2 regions of the Paenibacillus thiaminolyticus genome follow, and region 1 is predicted to be linked to the other one. Evidence: riboswitches for the same ligand, from Rfam matches in the RefSeq annotation. Region 1 holds a riboswitch; the other holds the start of a gene.
What was found. A riboswitch is a leader RNA that binds a small molecule or an ion and turns the genes downstream of it on or off. The one in region 1 is predicted to bind glycine.
Positions count from the first base shown of each region.

Region 2: linked by a shared signal. The riboswitch ahead of FLT43_RS01500 (alanine/glycine:cation symporter family protein) and the one ahead of gcvH (glycine cleavage system protein GcvH) in region 1 are both predicted to bind glycine.

Region 1 is NZ_CP041405.1:6,449,148-6,454,672, forward strand. Features, by position in the region: gene gcvPA (aminomethyl-transferring glycine dehydrogenase subunit GcvPA) at 1-968, opposite strand, end outside; gene gcvT (glycine cleavage system aminomethyltransferase GcvT) at 965-2,089, opposite strand; glycine riboswitch at 2,179-2,289, opposite strand; glycine riboswitch at 2,293-2,388, opposite strand; glycine riboswitch at 2,549-2,656, shown strand; glycine riboswitch at 2,661-2,744, shown strand; gene gcvH (glycine cleavage system protein GcvH) at 2,827-3,216, shown strand; gene FLT43_RS29555 (hypothetical protein) at 3,354-3,524, shown strand; gene FLT43_RS28410 (DUF2935 domain-containing protein) at 3,578-4,402, opposite strand; gene FLT43_RS30610 (S8 family serine peptidase) at 4,568-5,525, opposite strand, start outside.
Region 2 is NZ_CP041405.1:358,665-364,189, reverse strand. Features, by position in the region: gene FLT43_RS01505 (GH39 family glycosyl hydrolase) at 1-1,152, opposite strand, end outside; gene FLT43_RS29155 (hypothetical protein) at 1,475-1,627, opposite strand; gene FLT43_RS01500 (alanine/glycine:cation symporter family protein) at 2,095-3,435, opposite strand; glycine riboswitch at 3,585-3,683, opposite strand; gene FLT43_RS01495 (aldehyde dehydrogenase family protein) at 3,972-5,450, shown strand.

The sequences.
Region 1 (5,525 bases):
CGGCGGATATGCTGCTCGCGGGCTTGCAGCGTCAGCACGAAGCCCCGCTTGCCGTCCAGATCCTTGGTCTGGCCGACAATCCGGCCAGGGATGCGGCGCATCAGCGGCTCGGATACGGCGAAGTATCCGCAGGTCGGACCGCCCAGCGAGGAGGCGATGCCGAACGGCTGGGCATCTCCGACGACGACGTCGGCGCCCAGCTGTCCCGGGCTCTCCAGCAGGCCGAGCGACAGCGGATTGGCGCTCATAATAAGCAATCCTTTGCGCCCGTGAATCATCGGTTCGATGGCCTTCACGTCCTCGATGCAGCCGAAGAAGTTAGGTGACTGGACAATGACCGCAGCCGTGTCGTCCGTTATGAGCGCCTCCAGCTTCTCCAGGTCGGTTACTCCGTTCGCATCGGGCGCCTCCACAATCTCCAGACCGAGCCCGCGGGCGCTCGTATGCAGGATCTGCCGGGCTTCCGGATGCACGGTGCGCGAGACGACGACCCGCTTGCGCTTCGTGACCGCGCTTGCCAGCACCCCGGCTTCCGCGAGCGCGGTCGCCCCGTCATACATGCTCGCATTGGCCACCTTCATGCCCGTCAGTTCGCATATATAGGATTGGAACTCGAATATGGCCTGCAGCTCTCCCTGGCTAATTTCCGGCTGATATGGCGTATAAGCGGTATAGAACTCGGAACGGGAGATAACGTGATTGATGACGACCGGAATATGATGGTCATAGATGCCGGCGCCAAGGAAGCTCGCATACTGATCAAGGTTGGCGTTGCGGCCGGCCAGCTCCTGCATATGGCGCAGCAGGGCCGCTTCGTCCAGCGCTTCGGAAATCGGAAGCCGTCCCTTGTAACGAACCGCTTCCGGAATGTCGCGGAACAGCTCCTCGATCGATGCCGCGCCGATCGCGGCGAGCATGTCCCGCTCGTCCTGCCCGGTCATCGGGATATAGCGATGTGTCTTGGTCATGAAGGCGAACCTCCCTTGGTTGTAGTAGGGCGTTGATAGAATGGAGCGGCGACGACGCGGGCCTTAAGCCGCTTGCCGCGAATCTCGATTTCCAGTTCGGTATCCAATTCGGCGTATGGCGATTCAATCAGCGCCAGGCCGAGATTGCGCTTCAAGGTAGGGGATTGCGTGCCGGACGTCACTTCGCCGATTAGCTTATCGCCTGCATAGACGGGATAGTGGGTCCGCGGGATGCCGCGATCGATCAATTCGATCCCGGCCAATCGCCGGGGAACGCCTTCTTCCTTCTGCTTGGCGAGTGCCTCTCTGCCGATGAACTCCCCTTTATTCAGCTTCACGCACCAGCCAAGCCCGGCCTCCAGCGGCGTAATCTGCTCGGACAGCTCCTGGCCGTATAGCGGCAGCTTCGCTTCGAAGCGAAGCGTATCTCTGGCCCCCAGGCCTACCGGAACGAGCCCGAACGGTTCGCCGATTCGCAGCAGCTCCGTCCATAGATGGGTCGCGTCGTCAGCCGAGATATAGAGCTCGAACCCATCCTCGCCCGTGTAGCCTGTGCGCGAGACGAGAGCCTTAACGCCGCACACCTGGGCATCGGACAGGAAGTGAAACGCTTTCAACCCGCTGACAGGGGCTTCGGTTGCCTGCGTCAAAATGGACAGCGCCTGCGGTCCTTGCAGCGCCAGCAGGGCCGTGCGGGAAGACGCGTTATCGATATGGACGCCGTCCTCTGCATGGTCATGCAGCCATTGGACAACTTTGTCCGTATTGGATGCGTTAACGACCAGCATATAGTGATCTTCGGCAAGACGGTAGACGAGCAGATCGTCGACGACACCTCCATGCGGATAGCAGAGCAGGGAGTACTGCGCCTTGCCGTCCTCCAGCTTGGACAAGTCATTCGTCGTCATCTTCTGCAAAAAGGAGAATGCGGCAGGACCGCTCACGAATAGCTCGCCCATATGCGACACATCGAACAGGCCGGCCTGCTGCCGTACGGCCTCATGCTCCCGCTGGATGCCGCTGAATTGCACCGGGAGCTCCCAGCCGCCGAAATCGATGCAGCGGACGGAAGGGTATTCGGCATACTTCGGAAATAGGGGCGTGCGTTGTAACGTGGACATGACATCACCTCGATATGGATAATGAATGGGACTCAAAAAAAAGACAGGCGAAAAAAGGCCGCTCCGCTTCCAGCGGATGCCTTCTTACGCTCTGTCCTGTGTACCTGAGAGTTACCTCATGATCTTCCGGCTTCCGTCTGCTGAAGCCGGCCCATAAGTTTCCCCTTGGGTGACCCGCTTGAAGCGGATGCTCTCCAGAGGCGCGTCCGGTAAACGTCCTTTTGCCTGAGAGATTCACCCGTGGCGGGCTTACTCCTTCGGCGTTACTGTCTCGCAGTAATCTCTCCCTTTACCATCATTCGCAATGTGCAATTGTCATACCTCCATTATTACTCGAACCTTCCTGACATTGTCAATCCATTTCTGCGAACTTCTGCGAAAATGATTCTCATATTGACATGGCGGGGAAGCTGAACTACGCTATAGATGTAAATTTTGAACAGTATCACATACCGCGAATGAAGACGAACGGGAGAGACCGGGTTCCAAGTCCCGGCACCGAAGGAGCAAGCCGCCGAACCGCCGTGTCGGGGAGGAATCTCTCAGGTAGAAGCACCGTCGTCCGACGCACCTCTGGAGAGAGCGTACTGCCGCCCAAGGGGAATACCGGCCTGCCGTGGGCAGCCGGGCAAACTCTCAGGCACCCGGGACAGAGAAGAGGCGAATGAGTCTTTGATCTGTCTTTTTTTGCTGTGCCGGCTAATTGCGATAATAATGAGAGAGGAATGAGCGTGAACATGAGCGAAGTGAAAGAGAATCTGTTGTACAGCGAGGAGCATGAATGGGTTGTCGTCGTCGAAGGGCGAACCGTGCGCATCGGGATTACCGATCACGCACAAGCTGAGTTGGGAGATATCGTATTCATCGAGTTCCCGGAGATTGGAACCGCTTTAACGGCGGGCGACAGCATGGGATCGATCGAGTCGGTCAAGACGGTATCGGAGCTGTACTGCCCGGTCTCGGGAACGGTAACGAAGGTCAATCCCGATCTGGAGGATAGCCCCGAGAAGGTGAACAGCGAACCGTATGAAGGCGGCTGGCTTGCCGAGGTGGAGCTGGATGCCGAGCCGGAGGAAGCGATGAAGCATCTGCTCAATGCGGAGGGCTACCGGAAGCATATCGAGTAGGGTGCCGCCCGCAACCCCGGCTGCAGACCGATGCGGATGTATGAACATGGGAATAACGGAACATCCATGAATAAAGCGGCGCTCCTTCTCGCATACTAGCTGTGTACATGAGTATATGCGAAATGGAGAGTTGCCGAATGAACAACCAAGAACATAACCGCGACCAAGCGACGAAGGCGGAAGTACAGACGACGAAGCTGAACAGAATGCCGGACGTCGAGGGCCAAGATTCCGAGTTCGGAGCCGATCTGGAAGGCGCTCAGCAGTGTCGAATCGTACCCGATGCGGAAACGAAACGGTCCGAATAGTGCGTGTCTCAAGCACCGCAAGTCCCCCCAGTTCCTGGAACTGGGGGGTTGCTTTATCCTTGAACCCGCGGCGTGGTTGGATCGCATTCCGGAGAAGGGACAGCGCCGGTGAGGGCCAATTTGATCAGATAGTAGCATTCCTCCCGCGCCATATGATCCGGCATCAGCGGACTGATGACATCGAGTGTCTCCGCGCTTAGATCCATTTCCTCCAGCTCTAGCAGGAATTTCGTGAACAGCTTAATCTCCAAGTTCACATCGCGGTGGAACCGCTCCATCGCAGGGAAGCGGCGAAGCTGGGTCCGCAAGTAGCCGACCATTTCGACCGCTTTTTTGTAATAATCATCGAAATGCTTCTCAAATTCGCGGCTCTTCTCGATCAGCCGCCTCTCCACCGCATCCAGGTTCGATGCGATGGCCGATGCATGGCCGGAAGCGTCCGATAGCCATACCAGATCATAATGAAGCGAATCGAACAAAGGCACCGCCTTCCCGGCCCGAACGGCATCGAGAATATAAACATACTCTTGCAGCTCGTTGAGCATATGGTTGAAAAAGGTTGGGGGAAGATGCACGGTCACCTGGCGGAGCAGAGATCTGCGCAGCAGATCAAGCTTGAAATCCTTCAATTCCATCGTTGCGGCATGCGCATCGGCAGCGATGGCCAGGGCTTGGGACTCGGAGGAAGCTTGGCGGGCTTGGTCCAGAAGCTGATCGAACCGTTGTATAAATTGATTCGCCCGGCGAATGTCTTCCGTTTCCCGTGGCGATAGGGCGTCCAATATGAAGCGGGAATGATCTCCCAATATTTGCAGCCAGAAGCGGTGCTCGAACAAGAGCGATCCGACCGGAGCGGCCAAGGGCTGATGAATATGCATATGCACTCTCCTTTGCGGTTGTTGGAGGCAGAATCGGTTCTATTGTCATCTTATGTTTAACGGATTGTCTCGCATGCCATTTCTCGACTGCCCTGCCCGCCGCAAGATGCAACAACCGCTGTCCCTAAGGGACAGCGGTTGTGTCATGGCCTTGTCAGGCCGGTATTACGATTCCGATTGCAGATCGAGCAGCACGAGGGCGAGCACCGTGGCTGCTTGGGCACGGGTTGATGTTCCCTCTGGAGAGAACTTGTTGCCGCCCATGCCTTTAATATAGCCGCGGCTTACCGCAACCGCAACGGCGGCGCGGGCATCGGCACCGATCTTCGCCTGGTCGGCAAAACCGAGCGCCGGAGCGTCATCGGTCTTTAGCTGCAGCGCCTGCACCAGCATGACAACCATTTTCTCGCGTGTCAGCGGGTCACGCGCACCCGGCTCGGCAATACGGTCGTTCCAGGTCTTGCCGGAACCGGTAAGACGATCGAGCAGCGAGGCGAATTCCGCTTGGGTCACCAGATCGTTCGGCTTGAACGTATTCTGGCTGCCCTTGCCTTCGATCAACTGGTGAGCGGCTGCGAGCTCGACCTTATCTTTGGACCAATGCGTACGAATATCTTCGAACGTCTTGTTGAATTCCTGCGCCGTATAGGCTCCGAGCGACGCCGTAGTGAAGCGGACGCCGTCCTTATCCCAGCGAACGCCAGGCGCGTAGTACGTCCACGCTTCCTTTGAATCCTTGCTGTAGACGCCTACTTTGCGGGCATCCTTTACGGCGGAGGAGCTCCATTTCAGACCGATTCGGATCGGCTTCGTTACGGTCTCCTTCTCCCCTTGGACGGTCAGTCCCGAAGCGACCTGTCTCAGTACGGACGCTTGCTCTCCTTCCGTCAGCGGCGCCAGCGCCAGGCGTAAGGTCAGATCTCCATTTTTTCCGATAAAGTCAACGAGCGACTCTGCTGGAATGAGCACTTCAAAGTCTTTCCCGGACAGCAGCAGTGCCTTGCCCGAAGCGGTAAGCTTCTCCGCCAGCACGCGGGTAATCCGGATATCTGACAGATTGACATCATTCCAAGCGATATCCGAAATATCCACCTTCACTTCAGTCGCTTCCTTGTCGTCCAAC
Region 2 (5,525 bases), 520 kb from region 1:
TACCATCATTGCATCGTCGAAGATGCCGTGGAACCGCAAATAGCGGAAGGGGCATATCCGCTGAACATGGCGCAACTGGTCCTGAACATCGGCATGCAAGCCTTCCTTCGCTTTGCCGATCGTGATCAACTGCTTCCACGTATGCCGAATCGGCTCGCCCGGGACGGACAGATCCACTTCAGAGGCGGTCTCTTCCACCTCGCGAATATCATCGGCCATGCCAACGGATTGGCTGCGCTGCAAATACTGGTTGATGATGCCCAGCGCGCTGGTCTGATTGAACGCCAAATAGTTGTCAGAAGACTTTTCCTTGTGATCCGTTGGCGGCCGGTATTGCTTGCGATACTCGTTGGGCGTCATATGATACTTTGCTTTGAAGGCGGCGTAAAAAGACTTGGCATTCGGAAACCCGTGGTTCATGGCCAGGTCTGCGATCGGCGCGTCGGCATACCGCAACAGATCCTCAACGGTGTTTTTCAAGCGGATGCTGGTCAGATAAGCCTGGAAGTTCAGGCCGATGTTCTCGCTGAAAAATTTGGACAAATACGGCACGGACAAATATTCCCGCTCGGCGATCGCCTGCAGCGTGATCGGCTCCTGATAATACTCGTCGATAAAGGTAATGATGCGCAGCATCCGATCCATATACTTCTCATTCATTACGCCTTCGATCGCGGGCCGCTTGAATTGCTTCAGGAGGATCGAAAAGACGCTCAGCATGCGCGCCTGCATGTCGAGCTCATAGCCCTCCCCCTTCTTGTGCTTCAACTGCACCATCTCCGCCAGGCATTGGCGGATGCGGTCCAACGCCAGCTTCTCTTCCTTGCCGGCCTCCCCCGAATAACATGCGAAATTGATGGCTTCGACGCCGTTCACGTGATCCTTCATATACTTGGACGGGATAAGAAACGTCGCAATGATATTGACGTCCAGCCCAATGACTTCGTGAACATGGCCTTGATTGATCAGCAGCACGTCCCCTTCGGACAAGGCATATTTCCGCTGATTCACCGTCGCTTCCAAGGTACCCCGAAGCACAAAGATGATTTCCATGCTGTTATGCCAGTGATTAGGCACGTAGTTCACGCTGTGCAGCGATACATCGAATGGCAATGCCTCGTCCGTTTCCACGAATTCATAAATCGGATTCACCGGGATATCCTCCATTAGTACGATTTCTAGCGGTTGCGTCTATCTATATACCTACATTCTATATGAAGTCGGGAGGAAAGGAAAAACTTAATCGTGCCCGCCCCTTCGTTCGTCTGCACAGCAAGCTGGATTGGCTTCCGTACCTTTGACTGGATACACAACCAACTGGATGTCCTTCCGCCCATTCGTCATCTCTTCCGCCTATGCGGTAGAACTCTGAGCCATCTGTCCATCCACCCCACCAAAGCTGTATTTCCTTCATCCCATATGTTCATTTTATACCACCAAAGCTGCGTTACTCCGTCCCATCCGTTCATCCGCTCTACCAAAGCTGTATATCTCCCTCCACTCTGTTCATCCGCTCCACCAAAGCTGCAATCTCTCCCTCCACTCTGTTCATCTGCTCCACCAAAGCTGCAATCTCTCCCTCCACTCTGTTCATCTGCTCCACCAAAGCTGCAATCTCTCCCTCCACTCAGTTCATCCGCTCTACCAAAGCTGCAATCTCTCCCTCCACTCTGTTCATCTACTCCACCAAAGCTGCATATCTCCCTCCACTCTGTTCATCTGCTCTACCAAAGCTGCAATAATGCAGGAATTTCAATGACACGAGTATACGAAAAAAGGAATGCTGCAAAACTACATCAATTACCTGCACTTCGGTACGGATAGAGGTCAAAAGGAGCGAAATGATGCAGTTTTGCAGGATTTACTCGGAATTTCGCTTCTTGTGTCTCAAAATGATGCTCCTGTGCAGCAATTTCATGTGACCTGACCTGAACTGCCCTGAGCTATCGTGATCTACCTTGACCGGCCTTGCCCTGGCCTACCGTGACCTGCCATGCCCTCCCCCCACATAGCAAAAAAAGCCGAACAACAGGTTCGGCTAGTCTTGCTAGTTCTGCCATTCCGGGTTCCGGGCATTGCCTGCCTGAACGCGCCTCACTGCTTCATATGCCGCAAATAAAGACGGGTCTCTGCCACGACCACGCCGGACAATCCCAACAGTGCGACCAAGTTCGGGAGAGCCATCAGCCCGTTCACGATGTCCGAGAGCAGATAGATCGCATGCAGCTTGATGAACGCGCCTGCCGCGACCATGGCGATGAACACAATGCGGTAAGGCAAGATCGCCCGCACGCCGAATAAATAGACAATACAGCGCTCGCCGTAATAGTTCCACCCCAGAATCGTCGTAAAAGCAAATAACATAAGACATATCGTCAGAATGATAGACCCGAAAGGCATCGCGGCATCGAACGCCGCTTGCGTCATGGCCGCACCTTCCGCCATACCGTTCCACGCCCCGGTCACAATCAGCGTCAGGCCGGTCAGCGTACAAATGATAATCGTGTCAATGAACGTACCGGTCATCGATACAAGTCCCTGCTCCGCGGGCCATTTCACCTTGGCCGCCGCCGCCGCGATCGGAGCGCTGCCGAGCCCGGATTCATTCGAAAACACCCCTCTCGCGATGCCGTTCCGAATGGCCATCATGACGGTCGCTCCGAGGAAGCCGCCGCCCGCCGCAGCCGGGCTGAAGGCGCTCTGGAAAACAAGCGACAGCGCGTTCGGAATCTTGTCGGCGAAAGTGATCAGAACGATGACGCTGGCTACGACATAGATGATAGCCATCGCAGGCACGACTTTGGTGGTCACCCTAGCAATGCTCTTGAGACCGCCAATCGTCACTAGAGCTATCGCGAGGGTCACCACTCCTGCGGTTACCGCTACAGGAATCCCCAGGCTGGTCTGGCTGGATGATACGATCGCATTCACCTGCGGAAGAGTGCCGATGCCTAATAAGGCTACCAATACCCCGCTCACCGCGAAATAGATCGCAAGCGGTTTGAACTTCGCACCCAAGCCTTGTTCGATATAGTACATCGGGCCGCCCGACACTTGCCCGTTCTCGTCGATTTTCCGGAATTTCACGGCCAACAAGCCTTCCGCATACTTCGTCGCCATGCCAAAAAATGCGGCCAGCCACATCCAAAACAGCGCGCCCGGCCCGCCTATCTGAATCGCGGTGGCGACGCCGACAATATTCCCCGTTCCGATCGTGGCCGCCAGGGCGGTAGCCAGCGCGCCGAAGCTCGTGACGTCGCCTTTGCCTTCGTTTTTCGCAGTGAATATGAGCTTGAGCGCCAGCGGCAGGCGAAGCACCTGCAGCAGCCCGAGCCGAATCGTTAGAAAAATACCGGTCCCCACTAATAAGATGAGGAGCGGCGGCCCCCACACAAATTGATTCACCCGATCCAGCCATACTTCCAACCAATGCATTACAATTCCCCTCTTCATATTAAAATCAATGTCTGACGACATAAAAAAGAGCCAAATCGATAGATTTGACTCCGGGGGACATTTTTGCAGAACAGCAAAAAGAATGATATGTGAATGCAATCACAATACCAGCATAAAGATGCCTGACATCTGCAATCCCTGTCCTTTTACCTGAGAGTTTTAACGCGCTTCTTGCTGCGTCTTGCCCCTTCGGTGCTCCGCGATGGAGTCTCTCCAGAGTCCTGTCCGTATACGGTCCTGCTTATCCAATTCGCTTACGAACGATAACAAGCGCCTGAGAGCTTTGCCCCTTCGGCCAGGTTGATCCTGTCTCCCGTATACTTCATCCAGTTATGAAGTTGTTCATCCATTATAGAGAACCATCTCAGATTCCGCAAGGATCTATTTTATGGAAAAAGAACCGCACCTGCTTTCTCCCGCTCACAACGGGCATGATTCGTCCTCCTGGAGAATACATATCTTGTGAGAGCCTGCAATCATTGTCAATGAATATTCTCACGAAGGAGTGATTATGCTTGTCATCGTTCCAAATCAGTCCGAAGGTTGAAGCTTTTTTGCAAGGCACGAAGAAGCTGTTCATCAATGGAGAGTGGGTCGAATCCGTCCAGAACAACGTCTTTTCATCGATCAATCCGGCTACGGGAGAAGTGCTCGCGGTCGTGTCGGAAGCGCGTGAGGAGGATGTGGACCGGGCGGTCAAGGCAGCGCGCCATGCATTCGATCATGGCAAATGGTCCACCATGAGCGCGGCGGCTCGCAGCCGCCTCATCTATAAGCTGGCCGATCTCATCGAGGCGAACAAGCAAGAGCTTGCTGAGCTGGAGACGCTGGATAACGGCAAGCCGCTGCGGGAGACGAAGGCGGCTGATCTTCCGCTCACGATCGAGCATTTCCGTTATTATGCCGGCTGGGCTACGAAAATCGTCGGACAAACCATTCCTACGGCAGGCAACTTCCTTACCTATACGAGACATGAAGCGGTCGGAGTGGTCGGCCAGATCATTCCGTGGAACTTCCCGCTGCTGATGGCGGCCTGGAAGCTCGGCGCCGCCCTCGCTACCGGCTGCACCATCGTCCTGAAGCCGGCGGAGCAGACGCCGCTGTCCGCCCTCTACCTGGCCCAATTGACCCAGGAAGCCGGGTTCCCGCCTGGCGTCATCAATGTCATCCCCGGCTTCGGCGAGACGGCGGGCGCGCCGCTCGTCCAGCATCCGCAAGTCGACAAGATCGCCTTCACCGGCTCGACGGTTGTCGGGAAATCGATTATGCGCGAAGCCGCAGATACGGTCAAAAAAGTAACGCTTGAGCTCGGCGGCAAATCGCCTAACATCATCCTCCCGGACGCCGATCTGTCCCGGGCGGTGCCCGGCGCGCTGCGGGGCATCACCTTCAATCAGGGGCAGGTGTGCTCGGCAGGCTCGCGGCTCTACGTGCAAAAGAAATTATATGATAACGTCGTGGCAGACCTGGCGTCGGAGGCGAAGCGGATCCGGGTAGGAAGCGGCCTCGATCCGGATACGGAGATGGGCCCGCTCGTCTCGTCCGAGCAGCATGACATCGTGAAGCGCTATATCGAGGCGGGGAAAGCGGCCGGCGCAGAGCTGGTTGCCGGCGGCAAAGTGCCTGGCGGACAGGGCTACTTCGTCGAACCGACGATATTCGCGCATGTCGATCCGAAGATGACGATCGCCTGCGAAGAGATCTTCGGGCCTGTCGTGGCGGCGATGCCGTACGATACGCTCGATGATTTGATTGAGCAGGCCAACCAATCCGATTACGGCTTGGCTGCGGGAGTATGGACGCAAAATCTGAAGCAAGCCCACTATCTGGCAAGCAAGCTGAAAGCGGGCACGGTCTGGGTGAACTGCTACAACGCCTTCGACGCGGCCGCTCCGTTCGGCGGCTACAAGCAATCGGGCCTTGGACGGGAGATGGGCTCCTATGCGCTCGACAACTATACCGAAGTGAAGACGGTGTGGGTGAACCTGAACTAGGACAGCAGTGACTAGATTACGCCGGACGGCGCTAGCCGCATCCGGACCGAAGCCGTGTACAACGGGATTCGGCAA